Regions from separate parts of the Pseudomonas sp. CYM-20-01 genome, predicted to be linked through region 3. Evidence: predicted binding sites of a transcription regulator. Region 3 holds the regulator's gene; each other region holds the start of a gene.

Region 1 (7,789 bases), 1.7 Mb from region 3:
GGACTGACATAAGGAACCGCCCCATGCCCACCCTGCATTTGCTCTGCGGCAAGATCGCCTCCGGCAAGTCCACGCTCGCCAAGACCCTCGCCACTGAGCACGCTGCCATTGTGCTCAGCGAAGACCACTGGCTCGCCACGCTTTACCCCGGTGAAATCCACGCCATTGCGGATTACATCAAATGCACCCAGCGCATTCGCGGCGTACTGGGCCCCTTGGTGATCAATGTGCTGCAGTCGGGCCTCAACGTGGTGCTGGATTTCCCCGCCAATACAGTGGCCAGTCGCGAATGGCTGCTGGGGTTGGCACACGCCGCCAAGGCCCGGCACTGCCTGCACTACCTGGAGCTGGATGACGCCACCTGTCGGGCCAGGCTGCATGCGCGCAACGCCCAGGGTGAGCACGACTTTGCCGCCACTGATGCTGAGTTTGATCTGATTACCCGCCATTTCAGTGTGCCGAGCGAGGCTGAAGGCCTGGTGATCGAGAGGCATCACCCATGAGCCCGGCGCAATCGCGCATCTGAGCGTTTGCCATGTGGCGCCAGATCGCCGACTTCATCAGGACTTGAAGCGCCCCACCAAGCCATTGAGTTCATCCGACAGCGTCGACAAGCGCCCCGAGTCATCCTGCGCCGAGTTGGCCAGGCTCTCTACCAGGCGCGCCTCGTCGTAGATCTGCTGGATATGCCGGTTGATCTCTTCGGCCACGCTGTGTTGTTCCTCGGCGGCGGCGGAGATCTGCAGGTTCTGGTCGCGGATCTCGTTCACCGACGTCTGGATACCTTCAAAGCTGTCCCGCGCACTTTCGATGGACGACACACTGGCCCGCGACAAGTCCAGGCAACTGCCCATCTTCTGGGTGACTTCCTGGGTCTTGTTTTCCAGGGTGCCGAGCAGTTGCTCGATCTCACCGGTGGAGTCGGACGTGCGCTTGGCCAGGGCACGCACTTCATCGGCCACCACGGCGAAACCCCGGCCCTGGTCGCCGGCACGGGCGGCCTCGATGGCGGCGTTGAGGGCCAGCAGGTTGGTCTGTTCGGCAATCGCACGGATGGTGCCGAGGATCTGGTTGATGCTGCGGCTGCCGGCTTCCAGCTCGACCATGGCCTGGGACGACTCAGTGAGCCGGCGCCCCAGGCGGTTGACGTTGTCGGTGGTGACTTCGATCTGCTGCTTGCCTTCGGCCACGCGACGGTGGCCATTCTCGGCGGACTCCGCGGCGCCGCTGCAGGAACGCGCGACTTCGTTGGCGGTAGCGACCATTTCATTGAACGCGGTGGACACCAATTCAACCGCTTCACGCTGGCGCCCGGCCGCCTCGTTCATGTTGTGCGCCACCTCGCTGTTGACCTTGGAGGCGTTGTGCAAATTGGCCGAGGCTGCGCCGATGTGCTGGATCAGTTGGCGGATCGCCGCGAGGAACTTGTTGAACCAGCCGGCCAGTTCGGCGGTTTCATCCTTGCCCTGTACGTGCAGTTCGTGGCGCAAGTCACCTTCGCCCTGGGCGATGGACTGCAACCCGGTGCTGACCTGGCCGATGGGCTTGACGATGACCTTGGAGAACGCCGCCGCGATCAGCCCGAAGATCAGCACCAGCACGCCGACGATGATCGCGGTGAGGTAGGTCATGCGCGTGGCTTCAGCCATGACTTCGCGGTGTTCGATCAGGCCGATGTAGCGCCAGCCGAGGCCGGGGGAGGTCCACACGTTGGCCATGTAGCGTACGCCGTCGATCACCACCTCGGTGGAGCCTTGGGGCGTGTCGGCCAATTGCGCATACGGCGCCCCCAGGTCCTTGAGCGGCTTGAAGCTGTGGGCAGCGTCACGCGGGTCCACCAGCACCACGCCGTCTTCGATCAGCATTACGTAGCCGCTTTCGCCCAGCTTGATGCTCTTGACCAGTTCGGTGAGGTTTTTCAGCGACACGCTGACCACGAACACGCCCTTGGCCTTGCCGTTCTCCAGCATCGCCCGGGCGGTGCCCACCAGTGCTACATCGTCCTTGTCATAGTAATAAGCCGGGGTGCGCACGGTCTTGCCGGGGCTGGCCATGGCCGCCTTGTACCAGGGGCGGGTGCGCGGGTCGTACTTGGCCAGTTGCGGGTCATCCGGCCATTTGGCGTAGGTGCCGTCTTCCAGGCCGATGGACAGGATCGCCGCCGCCGGGTGCGTGGCGCCGAAGCGCGCGAAGCGCTCGATCACCGCTTGCGCCTCGGCCGGCAGCGGCTGGCTGGCGGCATCGGCGGCCTGGTAGTTCTTTAGCGTGCTGACAGACGTGTATACAGGATCCGTTGCCATCTGATCGACGTTTTGCAACGTGCCATCGAAGAACTGGCGAATGTTGCCATCGATCTGGCGGATCTCCCGGGTACTGCCATCGATGAACTGATCCACCGCCTGGGTCCGTGTGTTCATGACCGAAATCACGGCCACCAGGCTTACCGGAATAAATGCAACGGAGACAAATGCGAGGACCAGCTTATTTTTTATTTTCATCGAGACGACCATCAGCGTGAAGGGCGGCCAAATCGCTGCGTTCCCTGATCAGGATTCAGGCGATTTGCTATCACTGCTGTTTCGGCCCGGTACTGGTAAATCTTTAGGGTTTTTTGTACACAATACAAAGTGCATATTGTTCTGTATCCAATCAGTACACATCACGCAGATAACGCTTCTGTTCGCTCAACTGCCGCCAGTACTCCACGGCGCCTTCCACGCCAAGCCCGCCGTGGGTTTGCGCGATCTGGCGCAAGGCCTGGTCGACGTCTTTGGCCATGTGGCTGGCATCGCCGCAGATGTACAGCCTGGCGCCCTCCTGTAGCCAGCGCCATAGCTCGGCACCCTGTTCGCGGATGCGGTCTTGCACATAGATCTTCTGCGTCTGATCGCGGGAGAACGCCAGGCTCAGGTGGGTGAGCAGGCCATCGCGCTGCATACCTTGCAACTCGTCCTGGTAATAGAAGTCGCTGGCGGCATGCTGTTCGCCGAAGAACAGCCAGTTGCGCCCCTGATGACCCAGCGCCCGGCGCTCCTGCAAGAACCCACGGAACGGCGCGATGCCAGTACCGGGGCCGATCATGATCATCGGCACCTCGCCGTCGCTGGGCGTGCGGAAGTGTTTCGACGGCTGCACGAACAGCGGCACTTCCCCGTCACCGGCGCGGTCGGCGAGGAAGGTCGACGACACGCCTTTGCGCTTGCCATAGCGCACGGCGGCCACGGTGAGGTGCACCTCCTGCGGGTAGGCCTTGGCGCTGGAGGCGATGGAGTACAAGCGTGGTTGCAGGCGCTTGAGGGTGCCTAGCAATTCATCCGCCGAGCATTCGATGGGGTATTCCTGCAGCACGTCCGCCAGTTGCCGGCCCCACAGCCAGTCATTGAGTTCGGCCTTGTGCTCGGGCTTGAGCAAGTGCTTGAGGCCTGGGTCGGCGCTGCGCTCGGCGATGAAGGCCAGGGTGTCGCTGCTGGGCCGGGCGATTTCAAAATGCTGGGTGAGAGCCTGTTGCAACGGCACATCGCCGAAGGTGTCGATGTTCACGCTGGCGTTGGCGCTCAGGCGGGTGAGGTCGAGCAGTTCGCTGACTAGTTCGGGGCAGTTGCGTGGCCGTATGCCCAGGGCATCCCCGGCTTCATAGGTCAGGCCGGAGTCGGCCAGGTCTAGGGCGAACTGGCGGGTTTCCTTGTGCGCGCTGTGCGGGTTGAGGTGGCGGTTGAGCAACAGGCGTGAGCCGTACAGCTTGGTTTTACCGGCGGGGGTGGCCGGTGCCATCGGCTTTGCCGGGTTGAGGGTCTGCTGGAACCGCGCCAGCCAGGCATCGGCGGCGGCTTCGAATTCAGTGTCGCAGTCCACCCGTTCCAGCAGGCGGGTTGCCCCCAGTTCCAGCAGGCGCCGGTCGAGTTGCTTGCCGTGGTTGCAGAACTGGTCGTAGTTCGGATCGCCCAAGGCCAATACCGCAAAACGCAACGACTCCAGGCGGGTCTCGGCGGTGCGCAGGCTGTGCCAGAAACCTTCGCCGTTGTCGGGCGGGTCGCCGTCGCCAAAGGTACTGCTGATCAGCGCCAGGGTGTGAGTGCTTGCCAGCTTGCTCGCGGGGAAGTCCGCCATCGCGCTCAGTTCCACGGTGATGCCTGTTTCGCGCAGGCGCTTGGCAAAGCGCTCGGCCAAGGCTTCGGCATTACCGGTCTGCGAGGCCCACAGCAGGGTGACCGCCGGGGAGGGCGCCGCGAGGGATTCTGCAGGACTGAACAAGCCGGCAAGCAAGCCGTTCAGCCAGAGGCGAGCGGCATCCGCCAGCGGTGCAGTTGCCGGCAGGGTCGGTACGCCAAAGCCCTGGCGTGCGGCGCTGGTGTGCAGGCCGCTGAGGAAACCGGCGAGGTAGGTGCGTTCGTCGTCGCTCAGGGCCGGTGGCGATAGGTGACGGATGCCATTGATGTCAGCGAAGGCGTCGAGGCGCGACATGGTGCTGTCCTCTGCTACGGGGGAAGGGCGGTCGAGGAACTGGTGGTCGATCAGCTCCACGCGGCTGAGGGCGACGGCGCAGCACTTGAACTCCGGCTGCAGGGAAATCGGGTCCACCGCATCATGGGTCACCGCGTTGATCGCCAGGTGTTCGCCGAACACGTCGTTCCAGTGGAACGGCGCAAAACAGTTGCCCGGCTGCACGCGGTCGGTGACCACGGCAGGCAGCACGGCGTGGCCGCGCCGGGAGCGTATTTCGACCCGGTCCTTGTCCTTGATGCCCAGGCGGGCAGCATCTTCGGGGTGCAGTTCGACGAAGGGGCCGGGGTTGAGTTTGTTCAGGGTGGCGACCTTGCCGGTCTTGGTCAGGGTGTGCCACTGGTGCTGCACGCGGCCGGTGTTGAGCACGAAGGGAAACGCGTCGTCAGGCATCTCGGCAGGCGGCATATGCGGGCGAGCGAAGAACCGCGCCTTGGCGTTTTCGGTGGCGAAGCTGAGGGTGCCGCCATGGCGGTAGCGGATCGGGTTGCGGTGCGCTGCGTCAACCGAAGCGCAGGGCCATTGCACCGGGTTTTCACGCAGGCGCGGGTAGCTGGCGCCACGAATGTCGTAGCCGGTCTTGGGGTTCCAGGCCTGTTTGATTTCTTCAAAAACCTCGGCGGCGCAGGCATAGGTGAAGGCCTCGGCAAAGCCCATCTCACAGGCGACCCGGGCGATGATCTGCCAGTCGGGCAGGGTCTCGCCGGGGGCGTCCACGGCTTTTTGCATGAGGGTCAGGTTGCGCTCGGAGTTGATCATCACGCCTTCGGCCTCGGCCCATAGCGCGCCGGGCAACAGGATGTCGGCGTAGCGGTTGGTCTCGGTGTCGAGGAAGGCGTCCTGGCTGATCACCAGTTCGGCGGTTTGCAGGCCGTTGATCACGGTTTGCCGGTTGGGCACGCTGGCCACCGGGTTGGTGCAGATGATCCAGCAAGCCTTAATCTGCCCAGCGGCCATCTGCTCGAACATCGCCACCGTGCCGCTGCCGGCCTGGCGCGGCAGGCTGTCGTGGGGGATTTGCCACAGGTCCTCGATAAAGGCGCGGTCTGCCTCGACGAGCACCGAGCGTTGTCCCGGCAGGCCCGGGCCCATGTAGCCCATGTCGCGCCCGCCCATCGCATTGGGTTGGCCAGTGAGGGAAAACGGCCCGCTGCCCGTGCGGCAGATGGCGCCGGTGGCCAGGTGCAGGTTGCACAGCGCGTTGGTGTTCCAGGTGCCGTGGGTGCTCTGGTTGAGGCCCATGGTCCAGCAGCTCATCCACTCGGCGGCCTGGCCGATCCAGTCGGCGGCTTGGCGGATATCGGCTTCGGCGAGGCCGGTGATGGCGGCGACGTGCTCGGGGCAATAGTCCTCCAGAAATGGCGGCATCGCTTCCCAGTCTTCGGTGAAGTCCGCGATGAAGGCAGGGTCGGTATGGCCGTTTTTCACCAGCAGGTGCAACAGGCCATTGAGCAGGGCCAGGTCGGTGCCCGGTTTTATGGGTAGGAACAGGTCGGCCTTGTCCGCCGTGGCGCTGCGCCGGGGGTCGACCACGATCAGTTTCGCCCCGGCCTTGACCCGGTCCATCATGCGCAGGAACAGGATGGGGTGACAGTCGGCCATGTTCGCGCCGATCACGAAGAACAGGTCGGCACGGTCGAAGTCTTCATAGGAGCCCGGCGGGCCGTCGGAACCGAGGGACAGTTTGTAGCCACTGCCGGCGCTGGCCATGCACAGGCGCGAATTGGACTCGATGTTGGCGGTGCGCACAAAGCCCTTGGCCAATTTGTTGATCAGGTACTGGGACTCCAGCGACATCTGCCCTGATACATAGAAGGCCAGCGCGTCCGGGCCGTGTGTGTCGAGGGTCTGGCGCAGGCGCCGGGCGGTTTCGCTGATGGCCTTGTCCATACCGAGGCGCACCGGGTCATGGTCGCGGGCCTGGCGCACATAGGCGTTCTCCATACGGCCCGACTCGGCGATGGCCTGGCCGCAGGTGGTGCCCTTGGTGCACAGGCGCCCGAAGTTGGTGGGATGGGCCTTGTCGCCGATCACCTTGACCACTTTATTGTGCTCGACCTGCAGGATGATGCCGCAGCCCACGCCACAATAGGGACACACACTGCGTATGTTTTGGTTGGCCATCTGAAACCCGTATAAACAAAAAAGGCGCCTTGTAACCCTCCGTTCAGAACGGGGGTTACACGGCGCCTTTGTCGTGAGAGGGCAGTCTGCGTTGACTGCCCGGTTGGAGTGTTCCTAGCAAGTCACGCGCCAGGTTTTTCCTGATGCAATTTGCTGGGTGAATGGGGTTGTTGTGGTGGCCGGGCTTTTTGTGGTGAGCGAGCTTGTTGTGGTGAGCGGGGCTGTTGTGGTGAGCGGGCTTGTTGTGGTGAGCGGGCTTGCCCCGCGTTGGGCTGCGAAGCAGCCCTGATCCAGACGCCGCGATCTTCCAGAAAGATCGCGGCGTTTACCTTTAGGGCCGCTACGCAGCCCAACGCGGGGCAAGCCCGCTCACCACAACAGCCCCACTCACCACAACAAGCCCCTCACCACAGGAGGAAGGGTTGTGCACTTTTATGACGCGAGGCGCACCAGTTGGAGGCGATTCTGCTCACGTTCATAGCCGTTGTTGAGCGCGTAATGCAGTAAGCGCGGGCCGGGTCTTCGCTTGGCACAGACCCTGCAAGCTCCCCTGCAACCCACCTCGGTCAACGACGATCGACAACCAGGGCAATAGCGGTGAATCCGGCGCAGTCGCCCGATCCAAACCCGCACAAGAACAGGCAAAGACGCCTGGAACCGCAAGGTTTCAGGCGTTTTTTTTTGCTTTTAAAACTGTGATGAGCTTTGTCAGGTGATTTATATGAACAGTCTCAAAACCCTGATCGTCGTCGGCAATGGCATGGTCGGCCACCACTGTGTGGCGCAACTGATCGAACGCGGCGCGCTGGATCACTACCGTTTGCATGTGTTCAGCGAGGAGCCGATGCGCGCCTATGACCGGGTGCATCTGTCCGAGTATTTCACCGGGCGCGATGCCGAGTCGCTGGCGCTGTCCGACGCTGCGCTGTACCAGACGCCGGGGGTGACCCTGCACCTGGGCGTGCCGGTGCTGGAGATCGACCGCGCCCGCTGTGAGGTGATCACCGCCGATGGCTGTGTCGCCTATGACAAGCTGGTGCTGGCCACCGGTTCCTACCCGTTCGTGCCGCCAATCGAAGGCGCCGAGGGCGACTCGCGCCTGGTGTATCGCACCCTGGAAGACCTGGATGCGATCCGCAAGGCCGCCGCCAATGCCCGACGCGGC
Region 2 (7,789 bases), 360 kb from region 3:
AACAGGTGGGTCTGTTCATGGGCAGTTGTATTTTTGCCGGCCTGCTGGTGCAGTGGCCGTTGGGCTGGTTGTCGGACCGCTATGATCGCGCGCTGCTGATTCGTTGCTTTGCCCTGTGCCTGGCAGTGGCGGCGCTGCCGCTGGCATTACTGACCAAGGTGCCGCTGGAAGTACTGTTCGTGGCGGGCTTCGTGTGTTCCCTGGTGCAGTTCTGTTTGTACCCGCTGGCGGTGGCGTTCTCCAATGATCATGTGGAAGGCGACCGCCGTGTCTCGCTCACCGCCATGCTGCTGGTGACCTACGGTGTCGGTGCGAGTATCGGGCCGTTGCTGGCCGGTGTGGTGATGAAGGTGTTTGGCAGTCACATGCTGTATGCGTTTTTCAGCCTGTGTGCGCTGATCCTGGTGTGGCGGATTCGGCCGAAAGCCGTGACCAACCTGCATCAGGTGGATGACGCGCCGCTGCACCACGTGGCAATGCCCGACAGCATGTCCAGCTCGCCGTTGGTAGCCTGCCTCGATCCACGGGTGGACGAGGCGGTGGTGCAGGAGCAAATGCAAACCGCCGCGCCGGAACCCGATCCGGAAACGGTCACATCGGTCGACGAGCCGCTCTTTGAGGGGCCGCCTGAGCCGCCGGGCCCGGACGAGCATCCTCATGACTTGAGCAGGGCGCGCCCCTGAATACAAAAACGGGCAGATCCCATCAGGGTCTGCCCGTTTTTTTTGCCGCGATCTTTGAGTTTAAAAATCGTCGTCTTTATCGAAACGTCGTGCTTCGCGTTGTAACTGGTAGACAAAGCGCTCGACCTGACGCTGCACCAGACCACTCATGTTGTGGAAGCGCACGCCGGCAAACGTGGTGTTGATCTTCTCTTCAAAGTGCAGGTAACGCAGTTCAACCGAGGTGGTCATGCTACCGAAGGGCAGGGCGGCGATAAAGCGGTCGTAGACCTGGCCTAACTGCAGACGCTCGGAGATGTCTCCCTCAAAGCGCAATTTGCAACCTGTGGCGGAAATATCCAGCAGCTTGCCGCTGATCGGGGCCTTGAGCTTCTCGCCACCCAATTCGATGTTCACCAGTTGCGCCAGCTTCAGGGCAGCGCGAAAGGCATTGCGACGCTGGTGGTAGACCACTTCGTCGGGCAGGCTGCCGGTGTAGATGCGGTGGCCGTCCTTCTCGCTGATGCTCAGGTTGCCGTTGCTTTCCCAGGCAACGCGTACGCCGTCGTGGAAACCTTCGATACGGAAGGGTTCGCCATTTTCGAGGTAGCGTTCACCGTCGCGGGGGATCATTTCATCCAGGGCCAGGGTGCCGTTGTCCCGGCTGACGTCCACCAGGTAGCTCTGGAAGCGCTGGCTGCGTTCGTGGAAGGTAATGATCAGCGGGTCATGGCTATCTTGCAGCATGCGCAAGGTACTGGCGATTTCCAGAGGCGTGGTGAGGACCTTGGGTGGCTGCGGGGCATCTTCCGCATTAAGGGCGTTGAACACGGTTCTTCCATCTCCAGACAAAATACGACTACACGCAAGAGCGGGCATTCTGCCAGTATGTGGCGCGCCTTGGATAGGCCGCGCTGTAAACCGGCGTCAGGCTTGGCTGCGGGTGCTTGGCTTGACCAGGCGCGAGGTGGAACCCTGAGCGTTGTAAAGCGCTGGAGGCTCTCCGCCGTGAAGTATACGCAACTGGTTGGCGGTCGTGGCTTGCTGAAGCTGGATCGACTGACCGTTGAGTTGGTTGGCTTCCTGGCACTGGGTGAGCAATAGGTTGAGTTCTTTGCTCTGGGCCAGTAGTTGATCGCCGACCGAGGAGTGGCTGGCCAGCTGCGCGAGGCCATCATGGTCGGCGGGCAGGCCCAGGCTGACGAGGATCTCGCTGCGTTTTTTGCCGTGCTGTTCCAGCAGGACAATCAGCGATTGCTTGCGCGCCAGAATTTCTTCCAGCAGGGGCATGTCCCGGCCGTAAAGGGCCAGGGATTCTTCCCTGAGCAGCTCGAGCAGCAATTGCGTCGGTGCTAGATCATCAATGATCAGTTGAAGCAGGGTTTCGTCGTGATGCATGGCTGGCCTTGGGGTTTAAGCGTCCAAAAGCCCGGCGCAGGCCTTTGCCTAGCGCTCGGCTTCGAAATTAAGCAGCTTGCTGGCTACACGGTTGCTGTCGACTTTATAGCTGCCATCGGCGATTGCCTGTTTCAATTCGGCCACACGGGCTTTATTGACCACCGGTTGATCGCGCAGCGAGTCAGTGACCTTCTGCAACTGTTGAGCCTCATTGCTCAGGTGTACGGATTCCCCGCTCTGGCTGGCGCTGGCCTGTTCTGCCTTGGCGGGCAGTGGCTGAGCCTTGGCTTCTACGCTGTCCTTGGTGCCGACAGTGCGCGTAGGAGCCGACGTTGTCGGGGTGCTATTTAAACGGCTGAAATCGATGACCATGATCAAAAAACCTCTGGGTATTTGGACGCTTGCCATGTTTTCGGCCATATCCGGACAAACTTTAGGCTCGAATGACAATAAACTGCACCGGCCGGCATCCAACCGACAGTGTAGGAAAAGCTGGCGTCTGATACCAGTGGTCTATAAAGCCACCTCCACTTGGCCGGGGGCCGTGACTCGCGCCTTGATCACACGGTTGGAGTTGAGATTCTTCACGCGGATCTGTTCGCTCATGCCGCCGTTGGACAAGGCTTCCCCCGGCATTTTGACCTGCAGCGCGCCACTGCTGGCGGAAATCACTACCTGGTCACCTTTGCGAATCACCTCGGCCTGCTCCAGGTGCACCAGGGTGATGACCTGATCGGTGACCACTGGTCGGGTCAGTTTCTGCCCGACGGCCTGGTCGAGGGAGGTCAAGTAGCCCTGGCTGATCATGCTGATGTCGCGTTCGCGCAGCACCACGTCCTCAAAACCGATAATGCCCGTGCGTTTAAGTGGGCGGGCAACCACCACTACATCGCGGAACAATTTGACCTGGGCGGGCACGAACACCGTCCAGGGCGAGGCGCCGTCGCAGCGCACCTTCACCGTTACGCGACCGATGGGTTGGGCGGGGCTTTCCAGGGTGGCTGTCAATTCCTTGTCGCACATGGGCATGCGCAGGCGCGGGTCCAACTGGTTGACCTGGATTTCATAACGCCCCGGCGTCTGGGTGGTCGCCAGATAATCTTCTACAGTGAACTCAAGAAAGCCCTGGGTGACGCCGATAAGTAGATCAGGCAAGGTGACGTTATCTGCGCGGGCCGTGGCGCCCAGGCCCAAGGCAAGCAGTGCCAGCGGTGCGCAGAGCAGTCTGCAATACCGTGTCAGGTGGAGGCGTCGGGAAACTGTCGTTTTAATATCCATGACCAATAAATAGCAAAGCTCGTGCCGTTTAGTGTTGGGTGCGCGTCACTGCCCTTATAGGTATGGCCGAAGGTTTTAGCGTGGGAGTCAAGGCATGGCAGGAGTAATGGATTCAGTAAACCAGCGCACACAGCTGGTGGGGCAGAATCGCCTGGAGTTGTTGCTTTTTCGCCTGGATGGCAAGCAGCTGTATGGCATCAACGTGTTCAAGGTGCGGGAAGTGCTGCAATGCCCCAAGCTGACGATCATGCCCAAGTCCAGCCCGGTAGTGTGTGGCGTTGCCAACATCCGTGGCGCGACGATCCCGATTCTTGATCTGGCCCTGGCCACCGGTTCCGCCGGTTTGCAGGACCGCGAAAGCCCGTTCGTGATCATTACCGAGTACAACACCAAGACCCAGGGTTTCCTGGTGCGTTCGGTGGAGCGCATCGTCAACATGAACTGGGAAGAGATCCATCCGCCGCCCAAGGGCACGGGGCGCGATCATTACCTCACGGCGGTGACGCGGGTCGACAACCAGTTGGTGGAAATCATCGACGTCGAGAAAATCCTCGCCGAAGTGGCGCCTACCTCCGAGTCGATCTCGGTGGGTGTGGTGGACGCCGAAACCGCGCACAAGGCAGTCTCACTGCGCGTGCTCACGGTGGACGACTCGTCCGTGGCGCGCAAGCAGGTGACCCGTTGCCTGCAAACCGTCGGCGTTGAAGTGGTCGCCCTCAATGATGGGCGCCAGGCGCTGGACTACCTGCGCAAGCTGGTGGATGACGGCAAGAAGCCGGAAGAAGAATTCTTGATGATGATTTCCGACATCGAGATGCCGGAAATGGACGGCTATACCCTCACGGCCGAGATCCGCAACGATCCACGCATGCAAAAATTGCATATCATCCTGCATACTTCGTTGTCGGGTGTATTCAACCAGGCGATGGTCAAGAAGGTCGGTGCCGATGACTTTTTGGCCAAATTCCGTCCTGATGACCTGGCATCCCGGGTTGTCGACCGGATCAAGGCAGCAGATCACAGCTAAGGTGTTTCCCTTGGCGGTCATACGATTTTAGAGGCGGTATCAGTGTCTACAGGTAATTTGGATTTTGAACAGTTCCGGGTCTTCCTGGAAAAAGCCTGTGGCATATTGCTCGGTGAAAACAAGCAGTACCTGGTATCCAGCCGTCTCAACAAACTGATGGAGCAGCAGGGCATCAAGTCGTTGGGTGAGTTGGTGCAGCGCATCCAGGGCCAGCCGCGCAGCGGGCTCAAGGAAATGGTGGTCGATGCCATGACCACCAACGAAACCCTGTGGTTTCGCGACACCTACCCGTTTGAAGTGCTCAAGAGCAAAGTGCTGCCGGAGGCCATCAAGGCCAGTCCGGGCCAGCGCCTGCGCATCTGGTCGGCGGCCTGCTCCTCGGGGCAGGAACCGTACTCGATTTCGATGTCCATCGATGAGTTCGAGCGGACCAACATGGGCCAGTTGAAGGCGGGGGCGCAAATTGTGGCCACCGATCTGTCCGGCACCATGCTCACCAACTGCAAGACCGGTGAGTACGACAGCCTGGCCCTGGGGCGTGGTCTGTCCCAGGAGCGCCTGCAGCGTTACTTCGACCCGAAAGGGGCAGGACGCTGGGCGGTCAAGGCGCCGATCAAGAGCCGCGTGGAATTCCGCTCCTTCAACCTGCTCGACAGCTACGCCAGCCTGGGCAAGTTCGACATGGTGTTCTGCCGCAACGTGCTGATCTACTTCTCGGCCGAAGTGAAGAAAGACATCCTGTTGCGCATCCACGGCACGCTCAAGCGCGGTGGTTATCTGTTCCTTGGCGCTTCTGAGGCGCTGAACGGTCTGCCGGACCATTTCCAGATGGTGCAGTGCAGCCCGGGGATCATCTACCAGGCTAAATAAGGCTGTGCGGTAAAAAAATGTGGGAGGGGGCTTGCCCCCGATACCGGTGTGTCAGTGATCGATGTATCAACTGAACCACTGCCATCGGGAGCAAGCCCCCTCCCACATTTGGTTTGCGGCAAACCGCAATAAAGCGGCAACCCTCATTGCCGCTTTACTGGCGCGACGCGGAAACCGCTTGCCGCTTTTCCGGCATTGCCGCCGGCAACCCCTTACCAAAACCCTTGATATACGGGCTTGCGCCAGATTGGCATGCACCTTGCTATAACCCTGTTAACGAAAAGCAGGTCAGCCCTTGAAGGTTTCCGCCATGAGCATCAGCTTCGATAAAGCGCTCGGTATCCACGAACAAGCCCTGGGCTTCCGCGCCCAGCGTGCCGAAGTCCTGGCCAACAACATTGCCAACGCCGACACCCCGAACTACAAGGCTCGGGACCTGGACTTCTCCGCCGTGCTCGCCGCACAGCAGGACAAGACCAAGAACGGCACCTTCGCCTTGAACATGACCAACAGCCGTCATATCGAAGCGCAAGGCCTGAGCAATGGTGACGAGTCGTTGCTGTATCGCACGCCGATGCAACCGTCGATCGACCAGAACACCGTCGACGCCCAACTGGAGCAATCGGCCTACGCCGAGAACTCGGTGAACTTCCAGGCCAGCTTTACCCTGCTCAACAGCAAATTCAAAGGGCTGATGTCAGCCCTGCGTGGAGAGTAAGCCATGTCCCTGTCCAGTGTTTTCAATATTGCCGGCAGTGGCATGAGCGCGCAGACCACGCGCTTGAACACCGTCGCCAGTAACATCGCCAACGCCGAGACCGTGTCTTCGAGCATTGACCAGACCTACCGTGCCCGTCACCCGGTGTTCGCCACCATGTTCCAGGCAGGCCAGAACGGCGGCAGCGATTCGCTGTTCCAGGACCAGGGGGCCGCCGGCTCCGGCGTGCAGGTACTCGGTGTGGTCGAAGACCAGAGCAACCTTGAAGCGCGCTACGAACCCAACCATCCCGCTGCGAACGAAAAGGGTTATGTCTACTACCCCAACGTCAATGTGGTCGAGGAAATGGCTGACATGATTTCCGCCAGCCGCTCGTTCCAGACCAACGCGGAAATGATGAACACCGCCAAAACCATGATGCAGAAGGTCCTGACCCTGGGTCAGTGATAAGGGGCGCCAAACAATGGCCATCGTTGATACGTCAAACAACACGCCGGTCCAGGACCTGTTCAACTCCAAGGTCAAGAACGCCCAGGACAACAGCAGCGTCAGCGACGCCGCCAATAAGGCGACGGGCAAGCAGGCGTTGGGCAAGGATGCGTTCCTGCAACTGCTGGTGACCCAGCTGAAAAACCAGAACCCGCTGTCGCCGCAAGACAACGGCGCGTTCGTGGCGCAACTGGCGCAGTTCAGCAGCCTGGAAGGCATCAACACCCTGAACGACTCGGTGAATGCGATCTCCACCAACTTCAGTTCGTCGCAGGCGTTGCAGGCCTCGTCGCTGGTCGGGCGCTCGATCATCATCCAGACCGACAAGGCCATGGTTGATACGAGCAAGAGCATGACCGGTTCGGTGGCGGTGACCTCGGCGGTGGGCAACGTCTCCGTCAAGATCACCGACAAAGACGGCAACGTGGTGCGCACCATCGACATGGGGGCCCAGAGCGCCGGCACCCAGAACTTCATCTGGGATGGCAAGAACGACAAGGGCGAGGTTGCCCCGGCGGGTACCTACACCTTCAACGCCACCACCAAGAACGACAAGGGCGACTCCGTTGCCCTGGCCACTTCGCTGCCCGCGACGGTAACGAGCGTGACCCTGAGCAAGACCGGCGGCGAAATGCTGCTGAACCTGGCTGGCGGCATGGGCAGCGTCAAGCTGTCGCAAATTCAGACTATCGGTACATAGAGCCGGCTAAATACGGCAGAGGGAGAGAAACATGTCTTTTAACATCGGCCTTAGCGGCCTCTATGCGGCCAACAAACAACTGGACGTGACCGGCAACAACATCGCCAACGTCGCGACCACTGGCTTCAAGTCGTCCCGTGCGGAATTCGCCGACATCTACGCCGCGTCCAAGCTGGGCACCGGCCAGAACAGCATCGGCAACGGTGTGAACCTGGCGGCCGTGTCGCAGCAGTTCACCCAAGGTGACGTCAACGGCAGCGGCGGGATCCTGGACATGGCGATCCAGGGTGGCGGCTTCTTCGTGCAGAAGGGCAGCGACGGTTCGCTGGAGTACACCCGCAGCGGTGCCTTCCGTGCCGACAAAGACGGCTACATCACCAACAACACCGGCACTTCGCGCCTGCAAGGCTACGCGGCAGATGCCGATGGCAAGATCATCAAGGGCGGCCTGACCGACCTGCAACTGAACCTGTCGAACCTGCCGCCCAAGGCCTCCACCAAAGTGGATTCCACCAGTAACCTGAACTCCTCGGAGCCGGTGATCGACCAGGTGGCCAAGCCGTTCAACCCGAACGACACCAGCACCTTTACCACCCAGTACAGCACCACCTTGTACGACTCCCAGGGCAACGCGCACCCGATGGTGC
Region 3 (7,789 bases):
AGTCCTTGAGTGAGATATCAGGAGAACGGTAATGGCAACAGGCACGGTGAAGTGGTTTAACGCGGAGAAGGGTTACGGGTTCATCACTCAAGACGATGGCGGTGATGTTTTTGTCCATTATTCGGCTATCAAGAGCGACGGTTTCAAGACGCTTGAAGAACATCAAAAAGTTGAATTCGATTTAGCCCAAGGACCCAAAGGCGGTCAGGCTGAAAACGTCCGCATCCTATCAGCGTCATAATCGTTCCCGCAGAGTAGTGCAGGAACGATCCGCCATCAGGCCCTCAAGTGCTCGCTGTCCTCCAGTACTCTGTCGGCCAGCAGCTTCGCGAGCCCGATCAACTGCGCTACGCCCAGCGCACCTTCGCGTTTTGTCCCGTCCAATTCAAACGCAAAGTCACTCATCAGCGCTTCGGCCGAAGCGAGGGTTTCGGTGAGGTTGACCAGCAGGTCCTCGGTTTTCAGGTGGTCTGCAACGGTGAAGAGGCTGATGGGGGGATTTGGGGTGGGTTTGATCATTGTGAGGCTCCTTAAAAGTGGAGCTGCCACTGATCGCCGCGACGCGATGGGGTGACAGCTGTGCGCAGGTTCGCGGACCGGTCAAGGAGCAACCCGGCATACCCTAAGGTATCCCGCGCACAGCCGCCATAGCGCCGCACAGTAGACGCTAAAAAAGCGTCAACTGAAAGCGGGCGATAGTGCTTTTGCTCTTTGAAAATCCGGGCCGCGACGCCCGTCCACTGCGTTTGCAGCGGTGTACGGAGACTAGAGAGCGAGTTTCCTAGGGGCAACCGCAAAACCTTGTCAGAAATTTCCCCAGTAGTACCGGCTGCGCGCACATCCAAGTGTGGGAGGGGGCTTGCCCCCGATGGCGTTGTGTCAGTCACCGACTCTTAGTCTGACAAGCTGCAATCGGGGGCGAGCCCCCTCCCACATTTAAAATGTGTTCTTTCCGAAAAAACGTGGGCGTCCATAGCGATCGACGTTCCAAAACAAAAGTTGGAAGGCTTCTTGCAATACCGCCTTCAGGACGCTCAACCGCGTCAAAACTTTGCTTCAAAGGACACGAGGAATACTGGTGGATCGCTCTCAAATGCTCGGCACGGCGCGCAGCACCCTGACTGACCTCTCGCGGGGCAATCTGGGTGTGCCGTTGTTGTTGCTGGTGATGCTGGCAATGATGATGTTGCCGATGCCGCCGTTCCTGCTGGACGTGTTCTTTACCTTCAACATCGCCCTGTCCGTCGTGGTGCTGCTGGTCTGCGTGTACGCCCTGCGGCCGCTGGACTTTGCGGTATTCCCGACCATCCTGCTGGTCGCCACCTTGCTGCGCCTGGCGCTGAACGTGGCGTCCACCCGCGTGGTGATGCTGCACGGCCAGGACGGCCATGCCGCCGCCGGCAAGGTGATCCAGGCCTTCGGCGAGGTGGTGATTGGCGGTAACTACGTGGTCGGTATCGTGGTGTTCGCGATCCTGATGATCATCAACTTCGTGGTGGTGACCAAGGGCGCCGGGCGGATTTCCGAGGTGAGCGCGCGGTTTACCCTCGACGCCATGCCCGGCAAACAAATGGCGATCGACGCCGACCTCAACGCCGGCCTGATCGACCAGAACCAAGCCAAGTCACGCCGCCTGGAAGTGGCCCAGGAAGCCGAGTTCTACGGTTCCATGGACGGTGCCAGCAAATTCGTGCGCGGTGACGCCATCGCCGGCCTGCTGATTCTGTTCATCAACTTGATCGGCGGCGTGGCGGTCGGCATGTTCCAGCACGGCATGACCTTCAGCGATGCGGGCAAGGTGTACGCCTTGCTGACCATCGGTGACGGTTTAGTGGCGCAATTGCCATCACTGTTGTTATCTACAGCAGCGGCGATCATGGTGACCCGTGCATCGGGCTCCGAAGACATGGGCAAGCAGATCAGCCGGCAGATGTTTGCCTCGCCCAAGGCCCTGGCCGTGGCGGCGGGCATCATGGCGATCATGGGCATCGTGCCGGGCATGCCCCATGTGTCCTTCCTGAGCATGGCGGCCATGGCGGCCGGCGGTGCCTACCTGTTCTGGAAAAAGCAGAATGCGGTCAAGGTCCAGGCCCAGCAGGAGATTGCACGCCAGCAGGAACTGCTGCCATCCCCGGCCCGCGCCCAGGAAACCAAGGAGCTGGGCTGGGATGACGTGACCCCGATCGACATGATCGGCCTGGAAGTCGGCTACCGCCTCATTCCGCTGGTGGACCGCAACCAGGGCGGCCAGCTGCTCGCGCGGATCAAGGGCGTGCGCAAGAAGCTGTCCCAGGACCTGGGCTTCCTGATGCCCACCGTGCATATCCGTGACAACCTGGACCTGGCGCCCAGCGCCTACCGCCTGACTCTCATGGGCGTGATCCTGGCCGAAGCCGAGATCTACCCGGACCGCGAACTGGCGATCAACCCGGGGCAGGTGTTCGGCAGTCTCAACGGCATTACCGCCAAAGATCCGGCTTTTGGCCTGGACGCGGTGTGGATCGAAATCAGCCAGCGCAGCCAGGCGCAGTCCCTGGGTTATACCGTGGTGGACGCCAGCACCGTGGTCGCTACCCACCTCAACCAGATCCTCTACAAGCACTCCCACGAGCTGATCGGCCACGAAGAAGTCCAGCAATTGATGGGTTTGCTCGGCAAAGCCTCGCCAAAACTCGCCGAAGAGCTGGTGCCGGGCATCCTGTCGCTGTCGCAGTTGCTCAAGGTGTTGCAGGCGCTGCTGGCCGAACAGGTGCCGGTGCGCGATATTCGCAGCATTGCCGAGGCTATCGCCAACAATGCCGCCAAGAGTCAAGATACTGCCGCCCTGGTGGCTTCGGTGCGCGTCGGATTGTCGCGCGCAATCGTGCAAAGCATTGTAGGGCTTGACTCCGAGCTGCCTGTGATCACCTTGGAACCAAGGTTGGAACAAATATTGCTCAATAGTATTCAGAAGGCAGGACAAGGCCAGGAAGAGGGCGTTCTGCTGGAGCCAAGCATGGCCGAGAAGCTGCAGCGTTCGTTGATCGACGCCGCGCAACGCCAGGAAATGCAAGGCCAACCGGTGATCCTGCTGGTGGCAGGCCCGGTCCGGGCGATGTTGTCGCGGTTTGGGCGCCTGGCAGTACCGAATTTGCACGTTTTGGCTTATCAGGAAATTCCTGACAACAAGCAAGTGACTATCGTCGCGACAGTAGGGCCCAACGGCTGAGGGTAGTGGGTTATGCAAGTGAAGCGTTTTTTCGCCGCCGATATGCGTCAGGCCATGAAACTGGTTCGTGATGAGCTGGGCGCCGACGCCGCGATTATCGGCAACCGTCGTATTGCCGGCGGTGTCGAGCTGACGGCTGCCCTGGATTACACACCTTCGGCCTTGGCGCCGCGCGTGCCGAACATGGAGCTCGAAGACGAGCTGCGCAAGACCGCTTCGCGGATTGTTTCGGCCCAGGCTGAACTGAGCATGCGTGGCGACAGCGATGCCACCACCAATCGCCAGTTGTTCGCCGGCCTGCCGCTGACCGCCGCGGAGCCATTGGTTGAGCCAACCTTCAAAGAGCCGCCGCGTCCCGCTGCGCCAGCCCCGGCAGCGGCGGTTGACCAGCGTGTGTTCGACTCGATGCGCTTTGAACTCAATGGCCTGCGTGAGCTGCTCGAAGTCCAGTTGGGTTCGCTGGCCTGGAACCAATTGCAAGGCAGCAAACCGCAACAGGCCAACCTGTGGCGTCGCCTGCAACGCATCGGCCTGTCCGGCCCGTTGTCCCGCGACCTGCTGGCCCTGACCACCGAAATCGAAGAGCCTCGCCAGGCCTGGCGCATGTTGCTGGCCCACTTGGCGCGGATGATCGTCACCCCGGAAATCGAACCCCTGGAAGAGGGCGGTGTGATCGCCATGGTCGGCCCTGCCGGCATGGGCAAGACCACCACCCTGGCCAAGCTGGCGGCGCGTTACGTGCTCAAGTACGGCGCTCAGAATATCGCGCTGGTGAGCATGGACAGCTACCGTATCGGTGCCCAGGAGCAGCTCAAGACCCTGGGTCGCATTCTCAATGTGTCGGTGACCCATGTCGATCCGGGCCAGTCCCTGGCCAACGCCCTCGACCCGCTGCTGCGCAAGCGCGTGGTGCTGATCGACACCGCCGGCCTGCAAGCCAGCGACCCGGCATTGCGCATGCAGTTGGAAAGCCTGGCCGGGCGTGGCATCAAGTCGAAAAATTACCTGGTGCTTGCAACCACCAGCCAGAAACAGGTTCTTACCGCTGCGTATCATAGTTACAAGCGCTGCGGCCTGGCCGGTTGCATCCTCACCAAGCTCGACGAAACCGCGAGCCTGGGCGAGGTGCTGAGCCTGGCCATCAGTCATGAATTGCCGGTCGCCTACCTGACCGACGGGCCGCGGATCCCGGATGATCTGCATCTGCCGCGCCGTCATCAGTTGGTCAGCCGTGCAGTCAGCGTGCAAATGCAAGACGAGCCTAGCGAGGAAGCGATGGCCGATATGTTCGCCGACCTCTACCACAACCCGGCGAAGCGGGTAGGTTGAGGGCGGTATGAACACCGTGAAATGTATCTACATCGATGGTCTGCAAGCGATTCACGCGGCCAAGCCATGTAGCCTGCGTCTAAGCAAGACAAGGTAAAGAAATAAAATGGGCAGCATGCATCCCGTACAGGTGATCGCGGTGACCGGCGGCAAAGGTGGCGTCGGGAAAACTAACGTGTCAGTGAATTTGTCCCTGGCCCTGGCAGAGCTTGGCCGTCGCGTCATGCTGCTGGATGCTGACCTGGGGTTGGCGAACGTCGACGTTCTGCTGGGGCTGACGCCCAAACATACCCTTGCCGATGTGATCGAGGGCCGCTGTGAGCTGCGCGATGTGCTGCTGCAGGGGCCTGGTGGCATCCGCATCGTCCCGGCCGCCTCCGGCACCCAGAGCATGGTGCACCTGAGTCCGGCGCAGCATGCCGGGCTGATCCAGGCGTTCAGTGACATCGGCGACAACCTCGACGTGCTGGTGATCGACACAGCCGCCGGGATCGGCGAGTCCGTGGTCAGCTTTGTGCGCGCTGCGCAGGAAGTGTTGCTGGTGGTCTGCGATGAACCCACCTCGATCACCGACGCCTACGCCCTGATCAAACTGCTTAACCGTGACTACGGCATGAACCGCTTCCGCGTCCTGGCCAACATGGCCCAGAGCCCGCAGGAAGGGCGCAACCTGTTCGCCAAGTTGACCAAGGTCACGGATCGTTTCCTCGATGTCGCCTTACAATACGTCGGCGCAGTTCCCTACGACGAGTGTGTGCGCAAGGCTGTGCAAAAGCAGCGTGCAGTCTACGAAGCGTTCCCTCGTTCCAAGTGCGCACTGGCGTTCAAGGCTATTGCCCAGAAGGTCGATACCTGGCCGTTGCCTGCCAACCCTCGGGGGCATCTGGAGTTTTTCGTCGAGCGATTGGTGCATCAGACGAGCGCAGGACCCGTGCTATGACAGCGACCGGCTACAACGCGTACAAGAAGTCTGCCCGTGACAGCCAGGGCGAGTTGATCGAGCGCTACGCGCCCCTGGTCAAGCGCATTGCCTATCACTTGCTGGCGCGCCTGCCCGCCAGCGTCCAGGTCGAAGACCTGATCCAGGCGGGCATGATCGGCTTGCTCGAAGTGTCGACCAAATACGACGCGAGCAAGGGTGCAAGTTTCGAGACGTATGCGGGCATCCGCATCCGTGGCGCGATGCTCGATGAAGTGCGCAAGGGTGACTGGGCGCCGCGTTCGGTACACCGCAATACACGCATGGTCAGTGACGCAATTCGCGCAATTGAAGCAAAAACCGGTCGCGACGCTAAAGATCACGAAGTTGCGGCCGAACTCCAATTGAGTCTCGACGATTACTACGGGATTTTGAACGATACCTTGGGCAGCCGCCTGTTCAGTTTCGACGACCTGTTGCAGGACGGCGAACATGAAGGGCTGCACGAGGACGGCGCGAGTGCTCATATGGAGCCATCGCGTGACCTGGAAGATGAGCGTTTCCAGGGGGCGTTGGCGGACGCGATTGCCAATTTGCCGGAGCGTGAGCGGCTGGTGTTGGCGCTGTACTACGACGAAGAGCTGAACCTCAAGGAAATCGGTGAGGTCCTGGGTGTCAGCGAATCGCGGGTCAGCCAGTTGCACAGCCAGTGCGCAGCCCGCTTGCGGGGGCGTTTGGGAGAGTGGCGAGCGCGCTGAACAGGCAGTGTGGGGACACTGCAGACGATACCGCGAGGGCAACCGGCCTTCGCGGGTTCGACCCGTGGTGCCCCCGGCAGTCCTTTTTGTGTAATGCCTGTTGATTGAAATGGCGCGTCCAGGTGCTGGGCGCGTTTAAGACTGCTTGGAGGTCGAATTGGACAAGAACATGAAAATCCTCATCGTTGATGACTTCTCAACGATGCGGCGGATCATAAAAAACCTGTTGCGTGACCTTGGGTTCACAAACACGGTCGAGGCGGATGACGGCATTACGGCGATTCCGATCCTCAACAGCGGGAGCATCGACTTTCTGGTAACAGACTGGAACATGCCGGGCATGACCGGTATCGACTTGCTGCGCCACGTGCGCGCTGACGAAAAGCTGCGCAGCCTGCCAGTGCTGATGGTGACCGCCGAAGCCAAGCGTGAGCAGATCATCGAAGCTGCCCAAGCCGGGGTCAACGGTTACGTGGTCAAGCCATTCACTGCATTGGCCTTGAAAGAGAAGATCGAAAAAATCTTCGAACGCATCCACGGCTAATGCCATCGCGGGGGAGCTATGGAGCATAAAGAAACGTCACAGGGAGACTTCGAGTCGACCCTGAAAAAGCATGCTCACCAGTTGGTCGACAGCCTTGAAAAAGGCCAGTTCGGCGACGCGGTGCAGTTGATCCATGAGCTCAACCAGACCCGTGACCGCGGCCTGTACCAGGAAGTGGGCAAGCTCACACGCGAGCTGCACAGTGCGATCGTCAATTTCCAGATTGACCCGCATATGCCCCAGGCCGAAGAAATCTCGCAAATCACCGATGCCACCGAACGCCTGTCCTATGTGGTCAGGCTGACTGAGGCGGCGGCCAACCGCACCATGGACCTGGTGGAAAACGCCACGCCTCTGGTCAACGGCATGGCCACTGAAGCCCAGGCCCTGAGCCACGACTGGGGCCGCTTCATGCGCCGGGAAGTGGGGGCTGAGGAGTTTCGCGAGTTGGCACGTCGGGTTGACGGTTTCCTGTCACGCAGCGAGCAGGAAAACCGCACGGTTTCCAGCAACCTCAATGACATTCTGCTGGCCCAGGATTACCAGGACCTCACCGGTCAGGTGATCAAGCGTGTGACCCAGTTGGTCACCGAAGTGGAAAGCAACTTGCTCAAATTGGTGCTTATGGCTGGCCAGGTTGACCGTTTCGCCGGCATCGAACATGACCGCGAAGCGATCCTCTCGGAAAAAGATCCACAAAAACATCTCGCCAAGGGTGAAGGTCCGCAGATTCATGCCGATAAACGTGAAGACGTTGTATCGGGTCAAGATGATGTCGATGACCTGTTATCCAGTTTAGGCTTCTAAGGAGCACCCACATGAGCTTCGGCGCCGATGAAGAAATCCTTCAGGATTTCCTTGTAGAGGCCGGCGAAATTTTAGAGCAGTTGTCCGAGCAACTGGTCGAGCTGGAAAGCCGACCGGATGATGCGAACCTGCTCAATGCAATTTTTCGCGGTTTTCACACTGTAAAAGGGGGCGCCGGCTTCCTCCAGCTCCATGAGCTGGTGGAGTGCTGCCACATCGCCGAG

The links. Region 3 encodes FliA, which starts transcription of late flagellar genes. Its sites were predicted from a motif close to CTAAAGTTTNNNNNNNNNNNGCCGNTAA; they were not measured.
Region 1: M2497_RS14940 (methyl-accepting chemotaxis protein) is a predicted target of FliA. The motif match lies at 2,578-2,605, and genes of this name have one in related genera.
Region 2: flgM (flagellar biosynthesis anti-sigma factor FlgM) is a predicted target of FliA. The motif match lies at 2,470-2,497, and genes of this name have one in related genera.

Annotation. Positions count from the first base shown of each region.
Region 1 is NZ_AP025169.1:3,351,101-3,358,889, forward strand. Features, by position in the region: gene M2497_RS14935 (ATP-binding protein) at 24-503, shown strand; gene M2497_RS14940 (methyl-accepting chemotaxis protein) at 561-2,498, opposite strand; gene M2497_RS14945 (bifunctional nitrate reductase/sulfite reductase flavoprotein subunit alpha) at 2,650-6,624, opposite strand; gene nirB (nitrite reductase large subunit NirB) at 7,346-7,789, shown strand, end outside.
Region 2 is NZ_AP025169.1:5,408,787-5,416,575, reverse strand. Features, by position in the region: gene M2497_RS24510 (MFS transporter) at 1-683, shown strand, start outside; gene M2497_RS24505 (flagellar brake protein) at 744-1,493, opposite strand; gene M2497_RS24500 (flagellar protein FlgN) at 1,590-2,060, opposite strand; gene flgM (flagellar biosynthesis anti-sigma factor FlgM) at 2,109-2,432, opposite strand; gene flgA (flagellar basal body P-ring formation chaperone FlgA) at 2,574-3,338, opposite strand; gene M2497_RS24485 (chemotaxis protein CheV) at 3,433-4,365, shown strand; gene cheR (protein-glutamate O-methyltransferase CheR) at 4,408-5,235, shown strand; gene flgB (flagellar basal body rod protein FlgB) at 5,546-5,953, shown strand; gene flgC (flagellar basal body rod protein FlgC) at 5,957-6,400, shown strand; gene flgD (flagellar hook assembly protein FlgD) at 6,417-7,142, shown strand; gene flgE (flagellar hook protein FlgE) at 7,174-7,789, shown strand, end outside.
Region 3 is NZ_AP025169.1:5,053,752-5,061,540, reverse strand. Features, by position in the region: gene M2497_RS22850 (cold-shock protein) at 32-241, shown strand; gene M2497_RS22845 (DUF6124 family protein) at 277-519, opposite strand; gene flhA (flagellar biosynthesis protein FlhA) at 1,079-3,208, shown strand; gene flhF (flagellar biosynthesis protein FlhF) at 3,221-4,537, shown strand; gene fleN (flagellar synthesis regulator FleN) at 4,644-5,477, shown strand; gene fliA (RNA polymerase sigma factor FliA) at 5,474-6,214, shown strand; gene M2497_RS22820 (chemotaxis response regulator CheY) at 6,384-6,758, shown strand; gene M2497_RS22815 (protein phosphatase CheZ) at 6,777-7,565, shown strand; gene M2497_RS22810 (chemotaxis protein CheA) at 7,577-7,789, shown strand, end outside.